3 regions of the Clostridium sp. MSTE9 genome follow, and region 1 is predicted to be linked to each of the others. Evidence: predicted binding sites of a transcription regulator. Region 1 holds the regulator's gene; each other region holds the start of a gene.

Region 1 (9,886 bases):
TAACGCGTACGTACATTTCGCCCTCTTTGGCATAAGTGGCAACCGTGGGGTTCGAAGCGTCCGTCATGTCGGAGAGCATCTCCGCAACAGCGCCTTCACCCTGGCCAAACACATGCACATTCATGGAAAAAATGCTTGCGTTTTCACGCTTCATCAAAAACGGGATCCCGTAATTGTGCAGCATGGGAATCAGCTCTGACGGCGGGCCGGGGAACATCATGATGATCTTGCCCTCTTTGGTTTCCACCGCGCAGCCCGGCGCGGTGCCGCGGTCGTTCAGCAGAACGGTGGAGCCCTCCGGCAGCATCGCCTGCTTCATCTGGTTCTGACCCATGTATCTGCCGTTGAAGTGCTCCTTGAGGCGCTTCATGCTTTCTTCGTGCACGACAAGGGGTGCACCGGCGCATTCGGCAATCGTTTCCTTCGTCAGATCGTCCTCTGTCGGGCCAAGGCCCCCTGTGGTGATGACCAGATCGCTGCGCTTGAGCGCATGGGTGAGCGCCTCTTTCAAACGGCCGTTGTTATCGCCCACGGTACAGGAAAACATCATATCGATCCCCAGCTCGGACAAAGCCCGCGCTACATAGGAAGCATCGGTATTAATGACCTGGCCGAGCAGCAGCTCGGTTCCTACTGATATGATTTCCGCTTTCATAAAATTGGCATCTCCTTATTCTCCTGGATATAATATTGCGATTTCATCAAAAAAATGATTGCATTCTTCCTGCGCCTTCGGCGGGGGAAAACTGCGATCCCCATAAAAAATCTTTTTAGGCGAGCGAATGATCATATCCGATTTTGATCAGCTTTACCTGAGAAACGCATTCCTCGATCAGCGCATCAGCGTCGAGCTGCTGCTCCGCCTGCTCCACAAAATAAAGGTTGGGCTTGGTGCGGGGATGCTTCGGCGTGAACACCGTGCAGCAGTCCTCAAACGGCTGAATCGAAATTTCAAAGGTATCGATTTTGCGGGAAATCGCGATGATCTCCGTTTTATCCATGCCGATCAGCGGCCGGAACACCGGCATATCCACCGCCGCCTCGGTGCAGGCGATGGCCCGCATCGTCTGGCTGGCCACCTGGCCCAGACTCTCGCCGGTAATGAGGGCCTCGCAGCCGTTATCCACCGCGATCCGCTCTGAAATGCGCATCATAAAGCGGCGCATGATGATCGTGAAAAGCTCCTCAGGGCATTTCGCCATGATCTCTTCCTGAATATGCGCAAAAGGAACCACGCGAAGAATCATGCGGCCCGAATAATCGCTGACCTTGGTCAGCAGATCAACCACCTTCTGCTCCGCGCGCTCACTGGTATAAGGCGGGCTTGCAAAGTGGACGGGAACCAGCTCCACGCCGCGCTTTGCCATGCACCACGCCGCTACGGGGCTATCGATGCCGCCGGAAATGAGCAGAGCCGCTCTTCCGCCTGTGCCGACAGGGATTCCGCCCGCGCCGGGAATGGAGCTTCCATGAATGTACGCGCCAAAATCGCGCACCTCTACCATCACCACCAGGTCGGGATTGTGCACATCGACCGTCAGGTGGGGAAAGTTCTCCATTATATATGCCCCGACCTCGGCAGAAATTTCAGGGGATTTCAGGGGAAAACTCTTGTCGGAGCGCTTGCTTTCCACTTTAAAGGTTTTCACGCGATTCAGATCGCCGGAAAGATACTCGCTGCACGCAGAGAGGATGGATTCCATCTTCTTTTCGGCTACGCACGCGCGCGAAAATGCGGCGATGCCGAAAATCTTTCCGACCTTCTCGGCAACCTCATCCAGATCCTCTTCCCCTTTGGGGGAAATGGTAATGGTAGACTGCGCCACGCGGATGTCGAAATTGCCGAATCTGCCGATGCGGTGGCGGATATTCCGGACGAGCGACGCCTCAAAATTCTTTCGGTTCAAACCTTTGAGCACCAGCTCGCCCAGCTTAATCAAAATGATCTCTCTCATACAAACTCCTTATGATTTTTTCACCAGCTGCTCCATGCCCTGCTTCAGTGCGGCCGTAAGAGCGCCGATTTCTTCCGTTGTAGTAAAGCGGGAAAAGCTCACCCGCAAAGAGGACTCCACCAGCTCGGGCGAAAGGCCCATGGCTGTGAGCACATGGCTCGGCTTTGCCTTGGAGCAGGCCGAACCGCTCGAAACAAATATATTTTTCGAAGACAAGAAATGCAGCATCGTTTCGGCGCGGATGCCCGGAACCGAAAAGCTGAATACGTAAGGCATCGCGTCCTCCGGCGAATGGATGACAACACCCGAAAGCCCGCTAAACTGCTCGCGCAGACTGGCGCGGAGCGTTTCAAAATGCGCTTTCAGCTCCTGCGGCTGCGGCATCGCACGCACCGCCGCACCGAACCCGGCGATGGCCGGCAGCGGCTCGGTGCCGGGGCGCACTTCTCTTTCCTGCCCCCCGCCGAAGCTTCTGGACGGGAAACCTTTCTGGCCCGCCACATACAGTGCGCCGGCGCCCTTTGGCCCGTGGATTTTGTGAGAAGAAACCGTCATCAGATCGATCCCCACGCGCGCGGGCTTGATCGGAACCTTGCAGAACGCCTGCACCGCGTCCACATGCAAAATCGCCGGGGATTTGCTGCGGCGGATCGCCTCCGCTGCCGCCTCCACCGGCATGCACACGCCGGTTTCGTTATTGACGAGCATCATGCTCACCAGAATCGTATCGCCGGTAACGGCCTGCTCCACCTGCTCCGGCGAGATGTGCCCCGTGGCATCCGGCATCAGGTACTCCACCGTAAAGCCATCCTGCTCAAGCTGCTCCATCACGCGCAGTACGGAGGGATGCTCCACCGCCGTTGTAACGATACGCTTGCCGCGCCTGCCGTTGCGCTTCACGGCGCCGAACAGGGCAATATTATTTGCTTCCGTTCCCCCCGAGGTAAAATAAATCTCGGAAGGATTCACCGAAAGCCTGTCCGCAACCGCCTGGCGGGCCGCGGTCATCTCGCGCTCCGCCTCAAAGCCCATGGTGTGCAGCGACGAAGGGTTACCGTACGCCTGTGTCATCACATACAGCGTACGCTCTGCCGCCTGCTCGCACACACGGGTGGTGGCTGCGTTGTCCAGATATATTTTTTCCAAAGCTGAAAGCCTCCAACCTATGATAAATTTCACTTTAAAACAGGCCATTGATTCCTTTTCCGCCCACGGCGGGGGAAGAAATCACTGTTTCTATAGAAAGTCTCTTTTAAAGCAAATGGGCTGTCAATCGTAATCAGCCCTATTATACCACAGGCGCGACGCGCCGTTGTGGTATATTTTTTGAATTGACGGTATCATAATCTGCTCTGCGGATATTATACACGAAAAGTTCCCAATAGTGAATATGCGCCCGCTTGCATTTTTTGCAAATCCGCGCTATGATTACATACAGAAAGAGTCGGATTCCCTCAGCGTGCCGAAAAACAGAGGCATACCGCTAAAAATCGCGCAAGGCGGCAAACCCGCAAATCAGAGAGCATACTTGGCATGTGACCGCAATTTGCAAATGCGGCTGCCCTGTGGGCATACGGCACACAGCAGGCAAAACGAGCATCGCTATTTTGCGGCAGCGCGATGGTTTAGTAGTCTGAGGGGCAGATTCCCTTTTCTTTTGCAAGGAGGAACCAAAAATGGCAGAACTGAAGAACACAAAGCAGCGCGGAGCGATTCTGCGTTTTCTGGAAAACAGCCCGGATCCCGTTTCGGCGGAGGATATTTTCGTTTTGCTGAAGCCCTCTTTCCCCCAGTTGGCTCTTTCTACCGTATACCGCAATCTGGAGCGCTTTACCTCCTCCGGGGTTTTGCAAAAAATCAATTTTGAAGACGGCGTGATCCGTTATACGCTGGCCAAGGGGCACGACCACTATTTAATCTGCACCGGATGCAGTAAAAAAATCAAGCTGGACGACTGCCCGCTTTCCCCGCTGGAGCTTCAGCTCGCAAAGGCGACCGGCTTTGAGATCGAGCGCCACAGCCTGACGATCTACGGAAAATGCCCGGACTGTCAGAAAAAGCGCGGTACCCGGGCCGTTGTAAAAAAAGTGGAACGCACGCAATAGCGAGAAGAGTTCTGCCGAAACGGCACATTTTTATGAAAACGTGATACACAAAAGCCGCAGAACAGGTTTGTTCTGCGGCTTTTTACATTATAATATCCACCAATGTACCGTCGTACCATCAAATCAAAACTTACAGCAAGATCAATTCATATATTATTCCAGCATTTCGATCAATCTTGCGATATCGTCTTCTTTTGTGGCCCAGCTTGTGGCAAATCGTACAACCGTATGCTCTTCATCGGCTTTTTCCCAAAAGCTGAACGCAACTTTCTCCTGCAGCTTTTGCATAACGGAATTCTGCAAAACGATAAACTGTTGATTGGTCGGGGATTCCCAGGCAAACGTGCAGTTTTTTCTGCGAAATCCGTCCTTCAGCAGTTCCGCCATTTCAATCGCATGCCTGCTGATCTTGAAATACAAATCATCCGTAAATAATGTATCGAACTGGATTCCCAGCAAGCGGCCTTTCGCAAGCAGCGCTCCATGCTGTTTTACAGTCGTCATAAAATGCGGGGGCATATGATTTTTCGTAAACACCACCGCTTCGCCGCATAACGCGCCGACCTTTGTGCCGCCAATGTAAAACGCGTCACAGTATTCGGCAATCATAGGCAGAGTGACATCCGTTGTTTTGCTCATTACACCGTAGCCCAGACGCGCTCCATCTAAATACAGGGGGATCTCAAACTTTCTGCAAACTAAGGAAATGTCGCTCAGCTCCTGCTTGCTATACAAGGTACCGTATTCTGTCGGGTGAGAAATATAAACCATTCCCGGGAACACCATGTGCTCATGGTTTTCGTCCTTCCAGAATTTCTGTAAATAATTTTCCAATGTACCGGCTGAAATTTTCCCGTCGTTTTGGGGTATTCCCAGCACCTTGTGCCCTGTATATTCGATCGCGCCTGCCTCGTGGACGCTCACATGGCCCGTTTTGGCCGCCACAACGCCCTCATATCGTTTGAGCAGCGCATCAATGACGATCGCATTTGTTTGTGTTCCGCCGACCAGAAACGAAATCTCTGCCTGCGGACATTGACAAGCTTCCCTGATCTTGATTTTTGCGCTTTCACAATATGGATCATTTCCATATCCCGATAACTGTTCTAAATTTGTGTCAAGAAGGCGCTGTAAAATTCTTTCATGCGCTCCTTCCGTATAATCATTTTCAAATGACAACATGCTAATTGAATTCCTCCCAATTCCTGTTTCACCGTCTGCCAGGGCAATTTGCCCGTAAATCTGCGCTGTCTTTGATATGGCAAAGCAACAGCGCATCACAAGTGGTACCCTTTTTAGTAATAGCGGTAAACAGAAATCACGCGGCCAAGCACCAGAGCGCTTTGAGAAAAGATCGGAGAAAACGCGGGGTTTTCCGGCTGCAGGCGGATGTATTCCTGTTCAAAGAAAATCCGCTTGACCGTAGCCTCGTCGTCGATCAGCGCGACAACGATCTGCCCGTTTTCCGCCGCATCCTGGCGGTGCGCGATAATGTAATCCCCGTCAAGAATTCCGGCGTTTTTCATGCTGTCGCCCTGCACGCGCAGCGCAAACAGCTCCTTTTCGGGGTAACGGTGCCCTACCAGCGGCAGGTAGCCCTCGACCTCTTCCACGGCCAGAATCGGCACGCCGGCGGTCACTCTGCCCAAAATCGGCACACGGCTTACCTGCTCGGCGCCTTCAATATGAATGGCGCGATTGAGGCCGGCCTCGCGCCGAATGTAGCCCATATCCTCCAGCGTTTTGAGATGCAGGTGAACGGTCGAAGTGGATTTCAGGCCGGTTGCTTTGCAAATCTCCCGCACGGAGGGCGGCAGGCCATATTGTGCTCTATCTTTTAAGTACTCATATATTTTTTTCTGGCTGCTGCTGAGTCCTTTCATCCCATTTCCTCCCAGGTATTCCAAGTCAACCTTATCATACCACAGGGCCCTATAGATTGCAAACAAATGTTTGCGGATTTTTCACAATTTTTTTGTTTTAAGAGCTGTTTTCATCTTATTTTAATGCAAAATTACATGACTCCAAAAGTTAAAAGAATATTCATAGCGTATTAACAACTGCCCCGCGAATTCAAATTATAATATGAGTGTATTCAGACGATGGAGCCGCACCATCAGAATACAAAGTTCTACCCTCCTCAATATACCCCTCAAGCTAACGAAAAAAGACCGAATCAATTGGATTCGGTCTTTTTTCTTTTTTGCGTCACTTTTTGTTTCAAACGGCATATTTGGTGTTTTTTCTGGTCAAAATAGCCTCGGAGGTGCTTTTACAGATGAGCAGTCTGCATTTTAAATCAGAAAATCAATCCCCAAAGAAAAACAACAAGGGTTTTTATGTCGCGCTGGGCGTTTGCCTGGTTGCCGTTGGTGTTGCCGCCTGGACTACGTATGACAGTGTCGTGAAATATGCCAATCCTCAGGATACGTCCTCGTATTCCACTTCGCCCACCGGACGCACGCAGTCAGGTGTTTATGCCAGCAGCAAGGCGGAAGAGGCTTCGTCTCAGCCGCAGGCCAGCGCGCCGCAATCCGCCGCTCCGTCTTCTTCCAAACCGGCTGCTTCGTCTCAGGCACCGGACAAGACCGCTTCGTCCAAACCCGAGCAGCCCGCCAAACAGACGGCGGCCAAACCCGCATCTTATGTTTACCCGGTTGGGGAAACCCCGAAAGTTACCAAAAATTATAGCGGAGACAACCCCATCTTTTCCGACACGATGCAGGACTGGCGTGTTCACTCCGGCACAGATTTTGAGGCAAAGATCGGCGACCCGGTCAAAGCCATCGACAGCGGAAAGGTCAAGGACCTGTACGCAGACGGCAATCTGGGCAATGTTGCCGTAATTGAGCACAGTGACGGAATCACCGCGTACTACTGTGGCCTGGGTGACACCTTCCTGGTGAAAAAGGGCGATGAAGTAGACGCAGGACAGAAGATTGGCTCGGTCAATGTTGTACCGATCGAATCGGTGGAAAAGCCGCATCTGCATCTGGAAATCAAAAAATCCGGTAAGCTGATCGACCCTATCACTCTCTTCAAATAAGTCAAATCGTACAAAGAAACCCATAAAACAGATAAATCCCCGCCGGCAATCGTCGGCGGGGATTTTTACAAAATTTCATCCAAAAATTTCATCGATCAAAAATCATTTTCTTTTTAAACGGCTTAATTTGAGCCAATTTTAAAAATTTCTGACATTCGCCGCCGACCGTATGAAGAAGTCGATCATTCCTTCCATATTTGCCCAGAAAAAAGCGGATTTGACAACATAAATACTTTCGATTTGACAAAGATTAAATGCGAAAGGAGGTGAATGTTTGAAAAAAGGAAAAAAATTTTTTCAACGATTGACCGGCTGGCTTACCGCACTTACTCTGCTGGCAGGGTCGGCAGTGGGATACTACCACTACACCTTGCCTGATCAGTTCCGCGTGACGGCGGGAACCAAGCTGCGGCTGAACCAGACCGGCCTTAGCATCATCGACACGGTAAACAAAAAAGAAATTACCGCGTCCGCTTTAAAATCCGCAAACCAAAATTACCATGCTCAACTGATGCTGTTTGATGTAATCCCCATCAAAACAGTCAGCGTGAAAGTGGTGCAGGAAAAGCTTTTGGTGCCTTGCGGTACTCCTTTCGGCATCAAAATGTTCACAAACGGCGTGATGGTGGTTGGCGTTGCCGACATTGAAAGCGCCGGAAAAATGATCAATCCCGCCGCTGTGGCGGGCGTGAAGGTGGGCGATATCATTACCGAGGTAAATGGAAAGGCCGTTACCCAGAACAGCCAGGTGGCGAAGCTTATCGAAAGCAGCGCCGGCGCACCGGTCGAGCTTTCCATTAAACGGAATGAAGAAACGCTCACAGCAACTCTTACCCCTATTCTGTCCGATGTGGACGGAAGTTATAAGGGCGGTCTTTGGGTACGTGACAGCACTGCCGGTATCGGCACCGTAACTTTTTATGATCCGTCGAACGGATCGTTCGGCGGTCTTGGCCATGGCATCTGCGACGTGGACACGAATGAGCTGATGCCGCTTCGCAGCGGCGACGTTGTTTCCGTGACCATCAGCGGTATTGTCAAGGGCCAAAAGGGCCGTGCAGGCGAACTGCGCGGCTATTTCAACAACGATTTCCCTGTCGGACAGCTACAGGCCAATTCCGAAGGTGGTGTGTACGGCACGCTGAATTCCTCTCCTGTTTCTACCGAGGCTATCCCCCTTGCCGTGAAGCAGGAAGTGAAAACAGGCGCTGCACAGATTTACACCACAGTGGATGGAACAACGCCCAGACCTTATGGCATTGAAATCGAATCGATCAACTATCAGGACGGCACCAAAACGAAGAATTTGGTCGTTAAAGTGACCGATCCTGATCTGCTCAGCAAAACGGGAGGAATTGTTCAGGGAATGAGCGGCAGCCCTATTGTGCAAAACGGAAAATTAGTGGGCGCCGTAACCCATGTATTTGTCAATGATCCCACGCGCGGCTACGGAATTCTGGCAGAAAACATGCTGGAAATCTCCGAAAAAACGAGTCTGGAGAGCACGGAAAAGGCATCTTAAAACGAAATTTTTTACTATTTTGAAATATAATTACCAAATTCGCGTAAAAAATATTGTGTAAGGTATTGCCATAAATGCCAATATATGGTATTATAAGCCTGTAAATTAAAAAACAGGGGGATATGTTCATGGAAAAACATTTAAAACTGCTGATTTCTAATGACACTGACGAATTTGCTCGAAGCTATTCTCATGATTTTGAAGTTGCGGGTATTGATGTCGTCTATTCTCCAAAGGATGGACTGAGGGTTTTGGACCATATTGATCTCGAACAACCTGACGTCGTCCTTGTGGACCTGTTCATGCCCCGACTGGATGCGATCGGAGTCATTCATGGGATTCGAAAAAAGTACGCCTCTAAGGCGCCTTCCTTCATTGTCATGTCTACATTCAGCAGCCCCACGCTGGAACGTGAGGTAATGCTTTCCGGAGCTGCATATTTTGTAATCGTACCGTTTGACGCAAAGGAACTGGCTCAAAGAATCTTAAAAATATGCGGCAGTATCGCCCCAAAATCGGAACAGGCTTCGGTACCGGCACCAAAAGGCAAACCTTCTCTTGAAATCCAGGTCACAGAAATCCTTCACCAGATCGGTGTTCCGGCTCATATTAAGGGATACCATTACCTGAGGGATTCTATTATCATGGCCGTGCAGACACCAGACATTATCAATGCCGTGACCAAGCAGCTGTACCCCAGTGTGGCCAAACGGTACGAGACTACGCCCTCGCGTGTGGAACGTGCTATCCGCCATGCCATTGAGGTAGCCTGGGACAGAGGCGACATCGACATCCTGAATTCCTATTTTGGGTACACGATTCACAACACCCGCGGAAAGCCCACTAACAGTGAGTTTATCGCCATGATCAGCGATAAGCTCCGGCTGGAAATGAAGTCCGCCAGCTAAAGAAAAAACTCCTTTCCCCAATCAGCCGGATGAGGATCCGCTTTTTAGGGAAAGGAGATTTTTTTTGCAATTTTTCGGATTTATTTGTAAATTCAAAAAGCCGATATTTTTAGAAAACAAAGCGAGACAAGGCGGCGGCGCAGGAATACAGGACGTATTCCCAGAATTTTGAACACAGCCACAGCCCGCTTTTCCTCTAATAGACAATTGCGTTGATCTTACCAACAGAGCTTGTGATGAACAGCCCTGTTTTCGATTACATCGAGGTGCTCTTCGTCACAAACAGCAGGGAATTCGGAACCGGACGCTCTTTACCGTCGGACGGCTTATTGCGCAGTAACAGCGTGCTG
Region 2 (9,886 bases), on a different contig from region 1:
TGATTCGGGAGGGTCTGAAAGATGGGGAAGAAGCAGATCGCTGTACTCACAAGCGGCGGTGACGCACCTGGAATGAACGCGGCGGTGCGTTCCGTTGTTCGAACCGCGCTCACAAGCGGAATGGGTGTTTTGGGGGTACACAGGGGCTATAACGGCCTGCTCAATTGCGATGTGGAAGAAATGAACCTGCGCAGTGTTTCTGACATTATTCACAACGGCGGAACCGTGCTTTACACTGCCCGCAGCCCGGAGTTCAATTCGCCGGAGGGTGTGCAGAAGGCGGCGGAAAACTGCCGGAAGCTGGGCATTGAGGGTCTGATTGTCATCGGCGGCGACGGTTCGTTCCGCGGCGCGCGCGACCTGACACAGGCCGGGATTCCCTGCATCGGCGTGCCGGGAACCATCGATAATGATATTGCGTGCAGCGAGTACACCATCGGTTACGACACCGCGATGAACACCGCGATGCAGATGGTAGACCGCCTGCGCGACACAACCGAATCCCACGACCGCTGCAGTGTGGTTGAGGTGATGGGCCGGCGCTGCGGAGACATTGCGCTGAATACCGGAATCGCGGTGGGCGCCATGGCGATTTTGGTGCCGGAACAGCCGTATGATTTTGAGCGCGATATTTACCAGCGGATGCAGTACACCCAGCGCATCGGCAAGCGCCACTTTATTATTGTGGTGGCGGAGGGTGCCGGGTGCCATGTGGAAGAGCTGGCGAAAGAGATTGAGAAGAATACGGGCATCGAAACCCGTGCGACGATTCTTGGCCATGTGCAGCGCGGCGGTTCGCCTTCCCTGCGCGACCGTGTTGTGGCCACGCAGATGGGTTATCATGCGGTGAAGCTGCTGGAAGACGGCGAGAGCAATCGTGTGGTAGCTATGCAGCACGGCCAGATTGTAGACTTCGACATCACAGAGGCGCTGGAAATGCTCCGAAGGTTTGATACGGAGCTGTACCGGATCGCGATGAAGGTTTCTATCTGATCATAAAAACAAAAATGCTGCTGTTCCTTTGGAACAGCAGCATTTTTTATGCCGTAGAAGCGTCGGGCCATCGCAAAGTTTTCGATGGCCTGTGTTTTCAAAGATCGGATGCAACAAAGCAGAAATCTCTGCCTCGTTCAATAGAACATTGCCAGCGAAGAGGGCAGCGCGCGAAAGGCCGCGTATGTAGTAATCGCCGTGATCACGATCCCCGTGACCGTCAGCACGCGGGAATGCCGGTATTCCTCCCCGACGATGCTCTTGTCGCGAATGCTCCACAGTGTGATGGCGAGTGTCAGCGGCAGTACAAAGCCGTTGATGACCCCGGCAATCACGAGCAGCGCGGTGGCCTTGCCGATCGTTGCAATCAGTATAGTGGCCAGCACGATGAATCCGGTAATGAACCATTTTTCGTTGCGCCCAACCACAGGGTAAAGCGTTTTTAAAAAGGATACCGAGGTGTACGACGACCCGATGATCGTCGTGATGCCCGCGCAGAAGAGTGCGACGCCGAACAGCCGTGAGCCCAGCTCGCCGGCTCCCAGCAGAAACGCCTGGGCCGCAGGATTTTCTGCAGCTTCGATCGCGGAGGACGCTGCCTGACCGCCGGCGGCGCAGACGCCGAATACCACTAAAAAGATCAGAATGCGCGAAAGACCGGTGATCCCACAGGTAAGAAGGGTGCTTTTCTGGATCCCGCGCAGATTCTCCCGGCCGGAAATCCCGGCATCCAGAAAGCGGTGCGCACCGGTATAGGCAATATAGCCGCCGGTGGAGCCGCCCAGCAGCGTAATCAGCGGAACGAGCAGCGAAAGAGGCTGCTCGGGGGAAAGCAGGCCATCAGCCACGCGATTCATGGGCGGGTGCGTCTGAAATGCCATGATCAGCAGAATGACCAGAACCATCACGCTTAACACCTGAGAGGCCCGGTTAATGCCGTTCGATGCGTTTTTGATGAGAAACAGGGAAACGGCAAGGCCGCACGAAATCAGGTAGCCCGCCTGCAGCGGCAGACCGCACACAGCGTTCAGGCCAAGGGCGGCGCCTCCCACGTTGCCGATGGCGAAGGTAAAGCCGCCAAAGGTGACCAGAATGGCGATCACGTTTCCAGAGCCGGGCAGCACCCGGTTGGCAAGCTCCTGCCCGCGCAGGCCTGAAATGCCCAGAATGCTCCAGATGTTGAGCTTTGCAATGGTATCCATTACAATCATCGCGACGACCACCGCCGCAAGGCTCTGGCCGTACTGCGCGGTAAAAAGCGAGGTCTGCACCATAAAGCCCGGCCCGATAGACGACGCGCCGGTCATAAAGGCCGCCCCGATCAGGGCCGCCCGTATTCTCTTTTGTTCGGGTTCCAGCTGACTCATTTCTTACTCCCACTCTTCTTAAGGTTGTTTTCCTCTGTGTCAATGGCCATATTTTCATCATTTTCGTTGCTTAACATTACCATATCTAAAAAAATGTTCCTTTTTGAAATTTTCAGAGTCAAAATAGAATCATAAATCATTGCTTTCAAGATGGGGAATATGGGTGAGTCCGTATTGCCCTTACAGTTATACTCAAAACATGTATTTTGCTATGATAAAAACTAAGCCGATAACGATTGTCAAAAATATAATGGTATAGAATACGAAGACATATTTGCTCATCTTCATACTGACTTCATTCAAACGCTTATCGCTATTTTTGTTGAGAAATTTTCGAAATGAATAGAACCAGGCTATTATACTCACCAGGGAAAATACGCTTACAGCCAAAGCGAGTATTTTCCATAACATCGTTTTCACCTCTCGATTGAATTAGAGCAGATAATACTTAATCTGCTCTAATTCACGCACTGGGGAAAGGTCCCGCTCTAGTATCGTACCGTTTTGCGCTGGGAAAAGCAAGAGGTACCATAAAAACAGCAGAAAAAACAAGTGTTGCAAGGAAGGAACTTGTCTGTTGCGGTTATCATTGCGCCGCCTGGCGTTAAAAGCGCAGGAATATAGAGTGTTCCTGCGCTTTTTTCTTGCTTCGCAAATTTTATCCCGAAAATCCATCGTTTTTAATTGGTCAGGCAAGACATGGAAAAACCGCACGGACATCAGAATAATTAAGGGAGAATGGAATTGGAGTCCGGCGGCAGGGCGTCCGGTCTGCGTGCGCCGCTCTGTGTTTCGGCGCTCTGTTCCGGCTCTGCCTGCCCGGCCCGGAATGGATTGTACTGCATTTCGGTCAGGTGCTTCCAGTAGCGCTTTTGCATGTGGGTCATGCGCAGGCGCAGATTTTCGCGGTCGCGGATGCTGATAGAATCGTAAAAGGTGTGCCACAGCTTGCGGTAGCGCAGCTCGGTTTCGTCCGGCTCCGGCGGCTCAAAGGCCAGCAAGGGGAGAATCTCGTGCCGCCCGTTTTGGTAAACCAGCGCCTGATCGTGGGTTTTGTCGTAGATCAAAAAGGCCTCGTTGCAAAAGCGCTGGCAAAAGTGCGGGGCCAGCAGCGGCAGCACCTGATTTTTCGGCTCGATCACCGACCACAGCGCTCCCTGCGAGACAGAGAAGCGCACAAAGCCCTGGTACTGGTGGCTTTCGTGCTGTAAGTGGAGTACAGCCTTATTTAAGGTGTGCACGGCGGGCTGCGTCATCTTGTTCATCACCGTGGGGCCGTGCCGAAAGGCAAGGCGCAGAAAGCGGAGTATCCATAGCTCTTTTTGTGGCAGGCAGGTCAAAAAGGCATGTTCCGCCAGCTCTTTTGCGCTGGAACCGATTTTGGGCAGCATCGCGTGCTTGACCCGGCCGGCCTTATTCGAGTCGGTGACGATCTCCAAAGCGGGGTACAGCGTTTGCTGTACGTCCTCGTGCGAGTACACGGCCTGCGGCAGCTCCCTGCGCTCGTACGTTTCAAACAGGCAGCACAGCAGGCCGTCCCAGCTGCCGTCGTAACGGTAATCGTAGGTCAAAGGGGTCCCGGCAGGCATTGCAAAGCCTCCTCTCCCCAAAGCTGCGGTGTCGGAGCGGGGAAGAGCGAAAGCTGCTCTCCCTGGGGCTCGTACAGCTCACGGCAGGAATCCGATACCAGCGCTCGGAGCACGGCGTCGCGGGTCAGTACAGGCGGGCGTTCGCCCCGCCCCGCGGCAACGACGAAATATCGTGCCCGCTTCATGACGACCCCAAGCTTTTTCAGATCATCTGTGCGCAGGGTTCCGCTGCGGCGCGCAGTCGTGATCCGCCGTGCGCTTTTGACCCCAATGCCCGGCACCCGCAAAATCATTTCGTAAGAGGCCCGGTTTACATCGACGGGGAACAGCTCTAAATGATTCAACGCCCAGTTACATTTCGGGTCAAGCATCGGGTGAAAGCTCTGGTGCGCTTCGTCAAGCAGCTCGTCGGCCGCAAAGCCGTAAAACCGCAGCAGCCAATCCGCCTGATACAGCCGGTGCTCGCGTAAAAGCGGCGGTTTTACTGTCAGTGCGGGCAGCAGCGGGTCGTTTGATACGGGGATATACGCCGAAAAGAAAACGCGCTTTAATTCGTAGCGTTGGTACAGCGCTTCCGTCAGCTTTAAAATCTGAAAATCGCTGTCCGGTGTTGCGCCGATGATCATCTGGGTACTTTGTCCGGCCGGCGCGAATTTGGGCGTATGGCGGTAGCGAACCAGTTCCGTGGCGTTCTCCTTGATTTTCCCCGTAATAAAGCCCATGGGCTTTAAAATATTCGTTTTGGATTTGTCCGGCGCGAGCAGCGCAAGGCTTTTCTGCGACGGCATTTCAATATTGACACTCATGCGGTCGGCCAGAGCGCCCAGCCGCCCGACTAAAAGGCTGTCCGCACCGGGGATGGCTTTGGCATGGATATATCCGTTAAAGTGGTATTCCTCGCGCAGGATGCGCAGCACCTCGATCATCCGCTCGCAGGTGTGATCGGGGTCTTTCAGAATCCCCGAGCTCAGAAACAGCCCTTCAATATAATTTCTGCGGTAAAAGTTCATGGCCAGATCCGCCAGCTCCCGCGGCTGGAAGGTGGCGCGCGGTACGTCGTTGCTCCTGCGGTTGACGCAGTATTTGCAGTCGTAAACGCAGCTGTTTGTCATCAGTACCTTTAACAGAGAAATGCACCGCCCGTCCGCCGAAAAGCTGTGGCAGATCCCGCAGGCCATCGCGTTGCCCATTCCTCCGTTTTCCGAAGCGCCCCGGTCCACTCCGCTGGAGGTGCAGGCCACGTCGTATTTCGCGGAGTCAGACAGTATTTTCAGTTTTTCCAGTGTCTGCATGCCGATATCTCCTTATCTGTCTGCTGTTATGATGCCACGGATGCAGACGGATTTACTATCGTTTATTTATATCGTGCTTTCCTACTCTCTCGGGCGCCGGAAGATGTTTTTCGGAATGCGGCGTGAAGTTATTATACTACGAACATATGTTCTTTGTAAAGAGCGAAAAGCAGGATATACTAAAAAAGTTCAATTTTAAGCCGGAGAAAGAGGCGATTGCTTTTCCTATTTGCCAAACTGGGAAAAAGTGGTATACTGCAATAGAACAAATGAACCACAGTGGTGTGTTGCTGAGGCTGTGGTATGTATCCGGCAGGAGGGATTATTATGAAAAATGACATCAGAAAAATTGTATTGGTCGGCACGGGCTTTGTTGGAATGAGTTTTGCGTATGCGCTGCTGAATCAGACCGCATGCGATGAGCTGGTGCTGATTGACATCGATACCCGGCGCGCGGAAGGGGAAGCGATGGACTTGAATCACGGCGTCGCGTTCTCCGGCTCCCATATGAAAATCTATGCCGGAACCTATTCGGACTGCAAGGATGCGGATATTGTGGCGATCTGCGCGGGCGTGGCGCAGAAGCCAGGGGAGACCCGCATCGATCTTCTGCAGCGCAACACGGCGGTGTTCCGTTCCGTGGTCGGCCCGGTGGTGGATTCCGGCTTTGGCGGGATTTTCCTCATCGCGACAAACCCCGTAGACATCATGGCTCACGTGACCCAGAAGCTTTCCAGGTTTGACCCCCGCCGAGTGATCGGCTCCGGCACCACGCTCGACAGTGCGCGCCTGCGCTATCTTCTCGGCAGCTACCTGAGAACAGACCCACGGAATGTACATGCCTATGTGATGGGCGAGCACGGCGACAGTGAATTTGTGCCGTGGTCACAGGCAATGGTCGGCACAAAGCCGGTTCTGAAAATCGTGGAGGAGTCACCCGAGAAATTCTCCCTCGATGATCTGCAGAACATCAGCGAGGAAGTAAAAAACGCCGCGCAGAAGATTATCGCGGCGAAGAAATCAACGTATTATGGAATTGGTATGTCGATGGTGCGGATTGCCAAGGCGATTTTCGGCGATGAAAACAGCATCCTGACGGTTTCGACCCTGCTGAATGGGGAGTATGGGGAAAGCGATGTGTACATCGGCGTTCCCTGCTTTGTCAACCGGGAAGGCGTCGCCGGAATTCTGGAGGTTTCGCTCACAGAAAAAGAGCTTGAAAAATTCAAGCTCTCCTCAGGTGTTCTGAAAGATGCCTTTGGCGGCATCCGTTTTGAAGAATAACCGTTACAGAACGGCGATCATCTCAATTTCGACCAAAGCGCCCTTCGGCAGACCGGAAACCTGCACGCAGGAGCGGGCCGGATAGGGCTTTTCAAAATAGGTGGCGTACAGCTCGTTCAGGGCCGCAAAATCGTTCAGGTCGGTGATAAAGACATTGACCTTCACTACCTTGGAAAAATCGGTTCCGGCCTGCTCCAGAACGGCCTTCAGGTTTTCAAATACGCGGGTACCCTGTTCCTTGATACCGCCCTGTACCAGAGCACCGGTGGCGGGATCGATCGGAATCTGACCGGAAGTATACAACGTGTTCCCAATCAGCACAGCCTGAGAATAGGGGCCGATGGCTGCCGGAGCCTTGTTGGTGGCGATTTCTTTCTTTTGCATTTCAGAATCCTCCTGACAAATTATGGATCAATCACACGTCGGGTGCGGCGCAAAGGTCCGCATGATCCCGGCGTGGAGGACTGTCAGTTTTCGCTGGCCCAAAAAGAAACAGCCAGCATTCCGGGCCCAACGTGCGCGCCGATCACCGGGCCGATATCGCACAGGATGATCTCCTTTGGGCGAAAACGTTCGCGGATTTCAACCTTTAACTGCTTGGCGTCTTTTTCGCTGTTGCCATGCCCGACCAGAATGACCTGCTCCGCGGGGTTGATGCCGGTTTGGGCGATCCGCTCAATCAGGGCGTCCATCGATTTTCTGCGTCCGCGCACCTTCATCGCGGCAACGAGCTTGCCCTCGCTGTCCACGTGCAATATGGGCTTGATGCCGAGCGCCGAGCCCGCCAGTGCGGCAACAGATGAGATTCGTCCGCCGCGGCGCAGATGGTTCAGGTCGTCTACAGTAAACCACTGGGCAACGTGCAGATGGCTCTGCTGGGCCCATGCGACCATTTCGTCGATCGTCAGGCCTTCCTGCTTTTTCTGGGCGGCCAAAAGCACAAACAGCCCCTGGCCGATCGAAGCGCACAGGGAATCGATACAGACGACCCGCTGACCGGGATATTTTTCCTCCAATTCCGCCGCCACGATGAGGGAAGACTGGTAGGTACCGCTCAGGCCCGAAGTAAAGCTCAGGTACAGCACGTCCATACCGGCCTCCAGTATGGCCTCGAAATATTTAAAATAGGTGAGCTGGTTGATCTGCGAGGTAGACGGGGTTTCTCCCGCTGTCATCCGCTCGTAAAAGGTGGTCAGGCTCATTTCTCGCGCATCAGGATAATGCTGATACAGAGTTCCGCCGATCTGAAATTCCATCGGGATGACCCGAACGTTCAGCTTTTCCAAAACCTCTGCGGGAAGGTCGCAGGTCGCGTCTGTGATTAAGGCATAGTCTTTCAATCAGATGGCCTCCTCTAAAAGCCAGGGCTCTGTGCTCCCCTGAATTTGAATCGTTTTATTTAAGACCCGCCGGGGGACATCCCTGCCGGGCTGATAGATCATTGTGCTATTTTGTTATTATAACAGAATAAACACCTCTTGGGCAGTATTTGAAGTTGCCTTTTTTCAAAAAATAGCTTATTCTGTTTGAATGTTCTCTCATAAAACGAAAGCTTGTTTTCGCATTATTCCGTGACAGATAATCCTTTTCGTTCGGCAGGGGTCTTTCGTTTATGATGGAGCAGGTGGCTTTCTCTGCGGCTTTTTCGCGATGTGCGTACAGGTTCAGCCTGTCTGCTGGCGCAGGGCTTGCCCCTCATGCCGGGGCGGGCACTTACTTTCGCTGCGAGGCGAAAGTAAGCAAAGACTCGCCAAAGGACACCTTTGGAATCCGTTTTGGGGAACAGTTCCTGTAAGTGCAAACGACAGCTACTGAAAAGGCGCTCCAATGAAAATGCCCACTCTCCGAGTTCCATCTGGAAATAAGCTTAACAGTCTCGTCTGTCGGCGGGCATTTTCAGAGCGCTCTCGTCGGCTCGCAGTTTTTGGATGCGGCTTCGCCGCATTTCTGCTGGAGCAGAAACTTGCGCCTTAGACTGGAGTGACCTGTCTGCCAACACAAGAACTGCAAATCGACAAATCAAAGGCCGTCATCAGGCGGCCTTACTGCAACCCGCGAGAGTACTCTGAAAGGACCTGTCCCAGCCTGCCGTAGGGTTTTATTATAGCGTATCCCCACCCGTTTGACAAGAAAGTTCCCACTCAAACCTGTTCTCTGCAAAGGAAGGACCGTATGAAGAAAGTACTGAAAAGTCTGCTCAGCCGCACCTCCATGATCGCTCTGGCCATTCTGGTACAGGTTGCGGTACTGGTACTGATGATCACGCAGTTCAGCAATTATTATGTGTGGTTTTACGGCGTCTGCTACGTCATCAGCATTGTGGTAACGCTGTGGATTTTGAACAACAGCGAGCTGAATCCAACGTATAAGCTGGCCTGGATCGTAGCGATTCTGCTGTTCCCCATTTTTGGCGGGCTGTTTTATCTCATGTTCGGGCGCAGCCGCCACAACCGCATGATCCGCCGCAGCGTTTCGCTGGAAAATCAAAGCTTCCGCGCGTTTTTAAAGCCGGACCCCGAAATTCTGGAGGAAATCACGGAACAGAATCCGGATGCGGGTGCGCAGGTGCGGTATCTGCAGCGGTATTCCAACTGCCCGGCCTGCCGGAACGGCTCCGCGGTTTATTTCCCGAACGGCGAATCAAAATTCCGCTCGCTGGTGGAAGAGCTGAAAAAAGCGGAGCGTTTCATCTTTCTGGAGTATTTCATTATCCGCGAGGGTGTGATGTGGGATACCGTTCTGGATATCCTTGCGCAGAAAGCGCGGCAGGGAGTGGAGGTGCGCGTGATGTACGACGACATGGGCTGCCTGTTCACGCTCCCGTTCAAATATAGCCGCCGCCTTGAGAAAATGGGAATTCAATGCAGCGTGTTCAACAGCTTTGTGCCGTTCCTTTCTACCCTGATGAACAACCGCGACCACCGCAAAATCGTGGTGATCGACGGCAAGGTGGCCTTTACCGGCGGCGTAAACCTTGCGGATGAATATATCAATCTTTCTCCGCGCTTTGGTAAATGGAAAGACGCCGCCATGATGATCCGCGGGGATGCGGTGTGGAACTTCACGGTGATGTTTCTGTCCCTGTGGGGGTTCGAGCGAAAAATCACGGAGGATTACGAAAAATTCCGTGTCGTGCAGGAGCCGGACGAACCGCAGGAGGGCGGCTATGTTCTGCCGTACAGCGACAATCCGCTGGATTGGGAGCCGGTAGGGCGCAATGTATACCTGAACCTGATCAGCCGTGCAAAACAATATGTATATATCAATACGCCGTATCTGATCCCGGATAATGAAGTCCTGACGGCGCTGTGCAACGCAGCCAAAAGTGGAGTGGATGTGCGCATCATCACGCCACATATAC
Region 3 (9,886 bases), on a different contig from region 1:
GAACAACCGAAGAGGAATCATCAGGAAGGGCGCCTCTTGCTCAACATGGAAAAAAAGCGCAAAAGCAGCGATCATCACGGCAAACAGAAGCGGCCGCATCAGATGGGAACCCGATATGGAGGAAGCGTTCATCAGCAGAGTCATCGCAATCATGGCAACCGCAAAGCAGGCCATGCCGCGAACATCGACCGCTCGGGCATTGACGTCTTTCCCGTCTTTGATCACAAGAAGGGTCAGAATCAGACCGGCAGCGCCAAACGGAACAGAAATAAAGAAAGTGAACTGCCAGCCGAACAGGCTTGCGATACTCCCGCCGATCAAAGGCCCGAGTGAAAGCCCAATGTAAGTCATCAATGCCTGAAATCCCAGTGCTTTTCCTCTCTCTTCAGAAGAAAACGTGGTCGTAATAATTGCGGGCCCGACGGACAAAAGAATAGACCCGCCCAGAGCCAGCAAAGCTCTGCCCAAAAGCAGTGAGAAAAACGTGTCGGAGAAGCCGCATAAAATCGCCGCGCCGGTAAAAATCACAAATCCGAGCAAAAACAATTTCCGACGCCCCATATGATCTGAAAGACGTCCGATGGGAATAAGCGCTACGGTCATGATCAGCAGGTAAATTAAAACAAGCCATTCCGACTGATTTGTCGTTGTGTTCAGTGAGCGCTCGATTGTCGGCAAAATCGTGCTGGTCAGGCTGGAGTTTAACGATGACAGAAACGTTGCAATACCGACGCAGACCAAAACAATCCATTTGCTTCTTTTCGCCTGCACAGGCTCCACTATAGCATCCATAAGGGCAAGCCTCTCTTATTTCAATCTTTTTCTTCATTATACCCATCTTTTATTTATATGTTAAATACGTAAGCGTGATATAATATATATTAATTTACATATAAATGGAGGCTGCATTCATTGAACCAAATACAGCTTATTTATTTTAAAGCTATAGCGGAGGAAGGCGGCATCTCGAAAGCTGCGGAGCGCGTGCATGTCCCCCAGCCCTATTTAAGCAGCCAGCTAAAGAACATAGAACATGAACTGGGCGTAACTCTCGCTATTCGCAATACCCGCAATTTTCAGCTTACGGATGCAGGAAAACGCTTTTATGACCGGGCGATTCAGATTCTTGAGCTGATGGACACAACGAAGAATGAATTGGAAACGTTTGAAACCGGATTGCAGGGCACATTGAAAATCGGAACGCTCGCAACCTCCGCTGCCGCCGTATTGTCTGAATCCGTGCGTAGGTTCCACGAGAAATACCCGCATGTACGTTTTGAAATTCGGAATATGTCTACACAAAGCATTCAGGAATCCTTGAAAATCGGGCTGATTGAACTTGGATTTGTCAGAACACCGTTCAATACAAGCAACTTCGATTCGTTTATCATGCCGGAACAGCCAATGGTCGCAGTACAAAGCATGGAGTTCCAAAGCAAGCGGGACATTGCGGACTTAAACGAGCTGTCTCAAAAGCCGCTGCTGGTGAACGTCAGATTTGAAACAATCATCACGGAAGCGTTCCAGGCGGCAGGCTTTGAACCTAATATTTCGTGTCAAGCGGATGATACCCGTCTGCTTTTACTTTGGGCAAACGCCGGAATGGGAACTGCCATTATCCCCATGGACTGGATTGACATTGTTCCGAATCTTCACTTGCATCACCTTGTATTGAGTGCGGAAATTTTAAGAACCGCGCCGGCGGCTATTTGGCTGAAGCACCATACCTTATCTGCCGCCGCTCAGAATTTTTTAAAAATTTTCGAATCCTAATGCTGTCTTTTCAATTAGAATACGGATATTCTTCGTTGTTCCCTATCATTCCTGCCTCCAGAAGTCTCGATTAAACGGAAAAAGTTTGATCCAAATTTTTTTTAACCCCCCCTCTTGAGAACAAGAAAAGGGGCGGACAGCTTCTGCTGTCCACCCTTATGCTATATTATCTACTTATTTATTGCACTGGCCCATATACTGGAGCAGCAGCTCAAACAACTCTTTACAGTTCATTTGTCATTCTCCTTTATATTCCGTCGTAGAATTTCATCTGACTTGTTCCGATCTTACTTATTGCACTGACCCATGTACTGGAGCAGCAGCTCAAATAACTCTTTGCAGTTCATCTGTCATTCTCCTTTATATTCCGTCGTAGAATTTCATCTGACTTGTTTCGATCTTACTTATTGCACTGGCCCATATACTGGAGCAGCAGCTCAAATAACTCTTTGCAATTCATAATACAATTCTCCTTTATTCCCCATTGTTAAAAATGAATGATACACTTTTTCATTACTTGCTGCACTTATTCATATACTGGAGCAGCAGCTGAATCAATTCCTGGCAGTTCATCATCCACATCCTCCTTTTACCCGAGTTCATTCAAAGTTTTGAATCGGTTTTTGAATGTGGCTAAAGTGTAACACTTCTGTAACCTCTTTTCAAATGCAATTTTTAACATGGAAAACAAGTAAAAATTTGTTACTTTATGTCGTCAGATCTTTTAAAGTCATCCCCGGTGAGTCCCTCACGAGCCAGCATGACCTCCAGAACGGAAATATCGGACGAGATGTCCATTGTGGCATCCCCAAACAAACTATCCAGAAGATTTTCAAACGCAGTATTAATTGTATCCAGGCTTTCGCGAATCTGCTTTTTGGCAGAAGTGATATTCTCCCCCTGTACCGGCTGACTGTCAAAATGGCAGTAGGAATGAATCAGCTTTAAAGTAGTCGGCAGATAATACTCATTAAATTTTCGGATCTGAGATCCCTTTTCGGGATGCTCTTCCACATAATTCAGTATTTTTTCCGTGACGCTCTCTAAACGGGATATTTTCAGAAGCACTACTTCATCCGTAATAAAGTTTTTAGCCTGACTGATCTGATTCAGCAGATCGCGTCCCTTAGAAGGCGCCGTGCTTTCTTCCGGCTCCCTTCTCTGGGCACTCCGGCGTTCCCGCTCTTCCATAGACTGCTGCGCCTGAAGATATTGCTGGTATGTTTCTTCCCCCAGCATCAGGCAGGTTTTCTGATCATCCAAATACCCGTCGGGCAGCATGTTGGAACGGATCATTTTTTCCAGATCCTTTACAACAAACGTCGGGGATTTTCTCACCAGTCTGGCAAGCTGATCAACAGAGCAGAAATTCGCGGCGCCAACACCGTTCAGATAACGAGCGATGCGGTTTAACCTGCCGCGTATCCGGCAGCCCTGTGTAATCATCCACGCAGAAAGCCCACTAAAGGGTACTGTTACGGAAGCCAGCGTCAAAAGTACATCCGCCGCCGACAGCGTTGCTGCCGCAACGACCAGGGCAATCAGCAGGCTAGCAGAAACCACGCCGAAAATTCCTCCAAATATCAAAAGCAAAATACTGGAAACCTGCTTCCATGGAAAGCGGGAATCCGAATATCGCAGAGGGCGAACCTCCGCCTGAACGGAGGGATCGGGAGAAATCGGCGACCGGGGGGGCCTGCGCCGGTTCTTTCTGCTCTGACGGCGGGAATTCCCATCCCCTACCGCATCACGGAAGGTTTCTTTTACCTCTTGTTTTAAATCGCGAAATTCTTCTGAATGAACCACACCACGCACACTATTGCTGATTTCTCTGCCCAGCATCGAAAAAAATCTCTCAAACATCTTAGATTCCTCACTATGTAGTTCTTAAAATCTATTGGTTTTATTATACCTGAATCCAATTCAAATGACAACTAAGCATCCCCGACGCTTTTTACCAATTTTCTTAATTTTCATTATAAATCCGCCATATTTCTCCCTACAATCTTTTTCAAAAAAACTAAAAATAAATTAAAAAAAGATATTGACAGATTGAATAAAACCAGATATAATTACTATCGTTGTCCCGGCAAATTGTTCCGTGTGATTACACGGCTCGGTAGTTCAGTTGGTTAGAACGCTAGCCTGTCACGCTAGAGGTCGACGGTTCGAACCCGTTCCGAGTCGCCAGTTTGCTGCTATGGCTCAGTTGGCAGAGCACGTCCTTGGTAAGGACGAGGTCACGCGTTCGAATCGCGTTAGCAGCTCCATTAAAAACCGCTTAGTTTTAAAACTAAGCGGTTTTTTGTCGTTTATTTTTATTTTCAAAATAGTAATTTCAAAGCGTGTTGAACATTGGAAAAGATCAAAATTCTGATACTATTTAAATGGACACGCCCTTATTTACGGCTTCTTAAAGCTTCGGCCTAGACCAAACTATCGGTCTTTTTCGGGCTTATATAAACCGTTTCCACTCTTTCATTTGTTCCAATCAGTAAAAACACGACCAGTATGATAGCTGCTGACCGATACAGAAGTGACAACAAGTGTAAATAAAATAAATACAGCCATAATATGAAAAGAAGATTTTATGGTTGCTGCGCGACGATCAGGCACCAAAGGACTGCACCGAAATTTAAAATCAGGAGTTAAAACAATGGGTTTACAAAAACGGTTACTATCACTTGGTATGATTGGGGTTATTTCTTTTTTCTTGAGTGATGTTCTTGGCTGCATTCTTGTACAGGGATATAATCCGATAACATCTTATATTAGTGTGTTATCTGCGGACGGCACACCCTATTCCGGTGTAATGCGAACCTTTATTATGATATATCAAGTTTGTTTTCTGTTATTTTCGATTACACTCTGCATCAAATTTTTCAAAGAATATTGCCCATACACACGTGTAGGTTCTATTTTGCTTTTTGGTGTTGCTTGTTTATCCGTTTTTACATTTGGCGTTTTCCCAATGACGGTAGAATCTGCGATCAATCCGCAAAATATGATTCACCTTATTTTAGCAATAACCATTATTACCTTACCGATCTTGGCTTTATTTTTGCTCTCACTTGGATTTAGGAAAGATCAAAGAAGCATTCTGGCGAGAACATCTTTCATTGCGGCCATCCTGATTTTATTTTTCGATTTATCGCATCTATTCGCTATCAAAAATGGATGGGACATCTTAGGCCTTTTACAAAGGCTCAGCGTATATTCCTTTCACGCCTTTACTTTCTTTCTCTCTTGGATTTACGTAAGAAAAACAAGGAGAACAGTACATTAAAACTATATACCTCAAAAGCAGAAACGATCCCCCGCAATCGGAGCACTCCGGCTGCGGGGGATCGTTTCTTTGACATAAAAAAGCGGGGACAGGACGTTTGTATACCATCCCATCCCCCTGTCTACGGAGTTGCAGTCTCCATAAACAACGGCTAAGTCGCACTATGTAAATGATACAGCAATTTCCATATTTTGTCAATATCTGTTTTTATTTTCTCCCATCTCCTGTCCGTCTACACGATCTTCCGCAGAAATATAGGCTGCGACAGCATACAGCGGCATGGTTTCTCCGCAGCGCTCTCATTCATGGCCAAAAGACGAACGCGCTTTTAATCTTTCCCCTCTACAAACCAGCGGTCATTCTCCAACCAGATATAACGTTCCTGCTCTTTCATCCGACATAAATAGCGAATCCCTGTACCACCGGCCCGCAGGGAGGCCGCCCGCTGCACATCCAGCACTTTGTCAATTTCGAAAAGCTCGCCAGCAGACCAACGGACAGCCAAAGGAATAATATGGCCGTCTTCGGTATACCGTACAATCATATCAATATAACGTTTCATTCTTGCTTCCTTTAAAATATCGGGCCATACAACATAATATGGTCATGCTTGGGGTCAAATCCAGAGAGCTCCGGGTCCTGAAGCAATACTGCCGGCTGCACGGCGTTGGTGCCAAAGCGCCTTTTCAGGCTGTCCACAGCAGTCTCCAGCTGTTCCCGGCGCAGCTGCTCCTGTCCTGCGCCAAACAAATCCATCTGCAGAGGAGTCGAATCACTGACCAAATCGGAGATACTGATGCCAAGGCTGCGAACGGGCCGCTGCCAGTGGTAGTGCTGCATAAACAGCTCCATGCCTGCCTGTGCGATCTCGGTGGCACTGTTGGTGTAGTGACTCAGAGCATGCTGTCGCCCGAAAGTTTCAAGCTGATTATCTCGAACACTGATGCTGATGGTACGCCCCTTACAGCCATGCTCGCGCAGTCGGCGAGCGACGCTGTCTGCCAAAACATACAGGATAATTTTCGCATCCTCATTATCCACAAGGTCGCGAGGCGTGGTGGTGCTGTTGCCGATGCTTTTTGCCTCTTCCCGATCTTCGTAGCGGGCAACCGGCGTATTGTCAAGTCCGTTTGCATAAGCATACAGCACACTCCCCCATTTGCCAAACCAGCTTTTCAGCGTCTTTTCCGGAGTGTCGGCCAAATCCCCTATGGTATGCTTACAGTAAGACTGCAGCTTGCGCTGGGTGACTCTGCCGACATACAGCAAGGCGCCGACCGGCAACGGCCAGACCATCTCTTTGAAATTTCCCCGATGGATTTCTGTAACTGCGTCCGGTTTTTTATAATCCGACCCCAGCTTCGCAAAAATTTTATTGTAAGATACGCCGATGCTCACGGTGATTCCCAGCTCCTGCCTGATCCGCAGGCGGACTTCCTGCGCGAGCTGTACGCCGTTCATGCCTTCGGCAGTAACATCGAGCCAGCATTCATCCAGGCCAAACGGTTCCACCCGGTCCGTGTATTCCAGATAAATCTGATGGCAAAGCCGCGAGAATTGCTTGTAGAGCTCAAAGCGCGGCGGAACAACCATCAGATCGGGACACTTTTGCCGGGCCTGCCAGAGGGCCTCGCCTGTTTTAACGCCGTATTTCTTCGCCTGCTCGTTTTTGGCAAGAATAACACCGTGGCGCTGCTCCACATCGCCGCCCACGGCTGCCGGCCGGCCCCTCATTTCAGGCCGGTACAGACTTTCAACACTTGCATAAAAGCTGTTGCAGTCCGAATGTAATATGATTCGATCCACATTTCCACCACCAAACACATGTTCTATTCCTCTGATCATTCTAATACAGAACATGTGTTCTGGCAAGAGGAAAATAAAAACAAAATCCCGCAGTCCGTATAGACTGCGGGATTCTGAATGAAACCGAAATACAGGTAAAACAGCCCGTGTTTCACTTTACTGCATGAAAGAGAAAATCGGAAGCGTTTTTCAAAGCGGAAAACCGCTCCCGTAACAGCAATCTTCCCGGCAAAAATGCAGCCAGGAGGATTTTTTATTTTCCTCTAAAAAAACAATGGGGAATCTATCTTTTCAGATCACGACTGATTCGCTGCTTCATCTGCTGCGGTTTGAGTTTCTTCATCCGCATCAGCGACTACAGTTCTTACCGGCTTGATAACGGCGTAAATCTCGCCCTCCGGGGCGATCAGACGTACTCCGGCAGGAAGATGAAAATCAGCGGCCGTAATGGCTTCCCCGGCTTTTTTACCGGAAACCTCAGTCACAATTTCGTCCGGGATCAGCGTCGCCTTGCCTTCCACTTCAACTTCAGAATGATATACCTGCAGTTGCAGCAAATCATGTTCCAATTCGCCATGGCCATGGAATACAATGGGAAGCTGCATCTTCACGTCCTGATCTTCCGAGATCATCTGGACAGACACATGAACCGCATTCCCATCCACAGGATGCCGCTGAACCTCTTTTAGAAATCCAAATTTCTTTTCGCCGCCCAGCATAACCCACAATTTTGCGCTGGTACCATGGCGTGCGATCACTTTGTTCAGACCACCGCTTTCAAACTGCACAGGAGTGGATGCGGTACCAGGCCCATTGAGAACCCCCGGAATAAAGCCTTCTCTTCTCACTTTTTTCGGCTTGTCTTTTCTGATCACTGCTTTTAAAGCAATCTCTTCCATCGTAAAAACACTCCTTTTCTTATAGTGACATTGTTCGTTACCTCGATTTTATACCTATCCCACAAAATGTCAAACGCAGGTTCCCGTAATAAAGCCGTGAGAATCGGACGAATCGCTCTCTTGGCCCGTATCAGGCGGCAAAGGCGGCGATTCTGATCCGATTTTCCCCGAATCTCAGGCAGAATCGCATCTGCCCTGCTCTTTCTTCCTTATTCGGCCTCATATTCTGTGAATTGGAGCTGCCGGGGGTGTTTTCTCAGAGAAAACTCACTGAATTCTAATTAAATAATATCCAGCCTACACCGATATGATTTATAGAAGAGTATTTACTTTATTTCAATACAAAGGACAGTGATCAGTCATGAGCATTTCTGCAATTTCAGGCACAAGCAGCTATACCACTACGGCCAGCAGCAACCAAAGTGAAATCAACAAGCTGCGCGCACAGGAAAAACAACTCCAGCAGGAACTGACCCAGCTGCAAAGCGACGTTTCAGGAGACGATTCCGAACAGGTTCAGCTACAGATTTCAACCGTGCAGCAGCAGATTACTCAGATTCAGCAGCAGATACAGCAGCTGCAGAACCAGTCGGCCAAACAGTCACAGGACAAGCAGCAAACCACGCAGGCGAAATTCAACGTAGGAGACACCGCAAGCTTTCCGGATGACCATCTGATCGACATTACCGTATGATCAAATAAAAGCCTTCTCTCCCATCCAGGGCGAGGGGGCTTTTATTTTGTGTATGGAGCTGTTTGCACTCGGTTCTGTAAATGAATAATGGCAAAAAGAAAGGCAGGCACCCGATTGATGCCTGCTTTTTATGGAGAGTAGTCTTATGAGTGAACAGTGTATTACAGCAGCGTTTGAAAAATCTTTTCGGAGGGGCGGGCAATCACCGTGGTGGAAAGCAGAAGCTCTGTTTCCGCAGTCGCCGCCGCAACCGCAGTTTTCACAGCCCCCACATCGCCCGTAAGAAGAACGACGCCCTTTCCCCCAATCGCATAGCCTATTTTCACTTCCATCAGCGTGATATCCGCGGCCTTTGCGGCAATATCCGCCGCGCGGATACCGGACGCTACCGAGTAAAATTCCATCACGCCAATCGCCCGAATCGCTTCTACCGGGTTTGTCAGGCCGATGGCAGGAATCAGCTGGGAATGAATGTTGGGAATCAGCAGGCTGTCTACATAGTATTCCCCCGCAACCTGAATTCCCCTTTCCATAGAAGTCTCAACATCGCTGGTGCTGCCGCCGATAATCACAATGTATTTGCCAGGACAGACTGTGGAGGCCTTCACCAATTGCGCATTGGTCACCTTGACCATCTGATCGCTGACATCTATTCCGCGGGCAATGCTGGAAAGCTCAATTGCTCCAATTGCTTCTCTCATTGTCCTCAAGCCTCCCTATCGCGGCGGATCGATGCGCCGTCCTCATTGATTTCTGTGATGATCCCGCTGATGCTGGCATGAATATTCGCGGAGAGCCCCTGTGCAGCCGACGCCAGCAAATCACCCTTTTGCACCGTTTCCCCGGCCTGCACAGCCGGGACGGCGGGCTTTCCGATGTGCTGCCGGAACGAAATCCATACCTGCTCCGGGAAAAGCTCGGTGCAGTCATCCCCGGCATGCTGATGATAATACTCCGAAAGCCCCAGACGGGCCACCAGACGGTCGGTCGGCACCTTGCCGTACAAAGACCCTTCCCTTGCCTTTGGAGAAAGATTTCGCGGCACCTGAATGCCTTTCTCGCGCAGCCTGCCCTTCAGGTAAGCATTCACCTTGCGGGGCGACAGCCCCATGGGACAGGAGAACATTTCACACACGCCGCAGTCGCAGCAATTTACGGCCTGCCCAAATGCCTTTTCGTACTCGTCGTTGTCGGAAATCAGCTCCTCCCGGAACAGATTCCGCATCATCAGATGCGGCTGGATCTGATGCCCGATCAAATACCGCGGACACAGGCTGGTACACATCCGGCACTGAACGCAGGCGCTTTTGGCCTGTGTTTTAATCCGACCAAGCGGCAGCGCTGCCCGGCGCGCCAAATAATGTTCGTTTGACAGAACAATCAGGTTCCCTGTTGTTTTCGTCACCGCCAAACGATCGATTTCGGCAG

Evidence for each region. Region 1 encodes LexA, which represses DNA repair genes until DNA is damaged. Its sites were predicted from a motif close to CNAACANNTGTTNG; they were not measured.
Region 2: HMPREF1141_RS06460 (putative DNA modification/repair radical SAM protein) is a predicted target of LexA. The motif match lies at 5,381-5,394, and genes of this name have one in related genera.
Region 3: dinB (DNA polymerase IV) is a predicted target of LexA. The motif match lies at 6,877-6,890, and genes of this name have one in related genera.

What each region holds. Positions count from the first base shown of each region.
Region 1 covers NZ_AKFU01000022.1:65,924-75,809, reverse strand. Annotated here, with positions in the region: gene HMPREF1141_RS05130 (competence/damage-inducible protein A) at 1-655, opposite strand, end outside; gene thiI (tRNA uracil 4-sulfurtransferase ThiI) at 771-1,955, opposite strand; gene HMPREF1141_RS05120 (cysteine desulfurase family protein) at 1,965-3,101, opposite strand; gene HMPREF1141_RS05115 (Fur family transcriptional regulator) at 3,632-4,060, shown strand; gene HMPREF1141_RS05110 (beta-eliminating lyase-related protein) at 4,214-5,242, opposite strand; gene lexA (transcriptional repressor LexA) at 5,356-5,943, opposite strand; gene HMPREF1141_RS05100 (M23 family metallopeptidase) at 6,339-7,106, shown strand; gene spoIVB (SpoIVB peptidase) at 7,381-8,628, shown strand; gene spo0A (sporulation transcription factor Spo0A) at 8,757-9,536, shown strand; gene HMPREF1141_RS05085 (phosphodiester glycosidase family protein) at 9,793-9,886, opposite strand, start outside.
Region 2 covers NZ_AKFU01000030.1:29,513-39,398, forward strand. Annotated here, with positions in the region: gene pfkA (6-phosphofructokinase) at 22-993, shown strand; gene HMPREF1141_RS06445 (NRAMP family divalent metal transporter) at 1,131-2,360, opposite strand; gene HMPREF1141_RS06455 (TIGR03915 family putative DNA repair protein) at 3,089-3,949, opposite strand; gene HMPREF1141_RS06460 (putative DNA modification/repair radical SAM protein) at 3,928-5,241, opposite strand; gene HMPREF1141_RS06470 (L-lactate dehydrogenase) at 5,569-6,525, shown strand; gene HMPREF1141_RS06475 (RidA family protein) at 6,529-6,909, opposite strand; gene HMPREF1141_RS06480 (DegV family protein) at 6,993-7,865, opposite strand; gene cls (cardiolipin synthase) at 8,698-9,886, shown strand, end outside.
Region 3 covers NZ_AKFU01000035.1:264,716-274,601, reverse strand. Annotated here, with positions in the region: gene HMPREF1141_RS10145 (MFS transporter) at 1-792, opposite strand, end outside; gene HMPREF1141_RS10140 (LysR family transcriptional regulator) at 913-1,773, shown strand; gene HMPREF1141_RS10135 (5-bromo-4-chloroindolyl phosphate hydrolysis family protein) at 2,476-3,636, opposite strand; tRNA gene HMPREF1141_RS10130 (tRNA-Asp) at 3,887-3,963, shown strand; tRNA gene HMPREF1141_RS10125 (tRNA-Thr) at 3,968-4,043, shown strand; gene HMPREF1141_RS10120 (DUF998 domain-containing protein) at 4,430-5,059, shown strand; gene HMPREF1141_RS10115 (hypothetical protein) at 5,388-5,621, opposite strand; gene dinB (DNA polymerase IV) at 5,633-6,865, opposite strand; gene HMPREF1141_RS10105 (50S ribosomal protein L25) at 7,162-7,764, opposite strand; gene HMPREF1141_RS10100 (FlxA-like family protein) at 8,126-8,458, shown strand; gene HMPREF1141_RS10095 (BMC domain-containing protein) at 8,620-9,159, opposite strand; gene HMPREF1141_RS10090 (4Fe-4S dicluster domain-containing protein) at 9,165-9,886, opposite strand, start outside.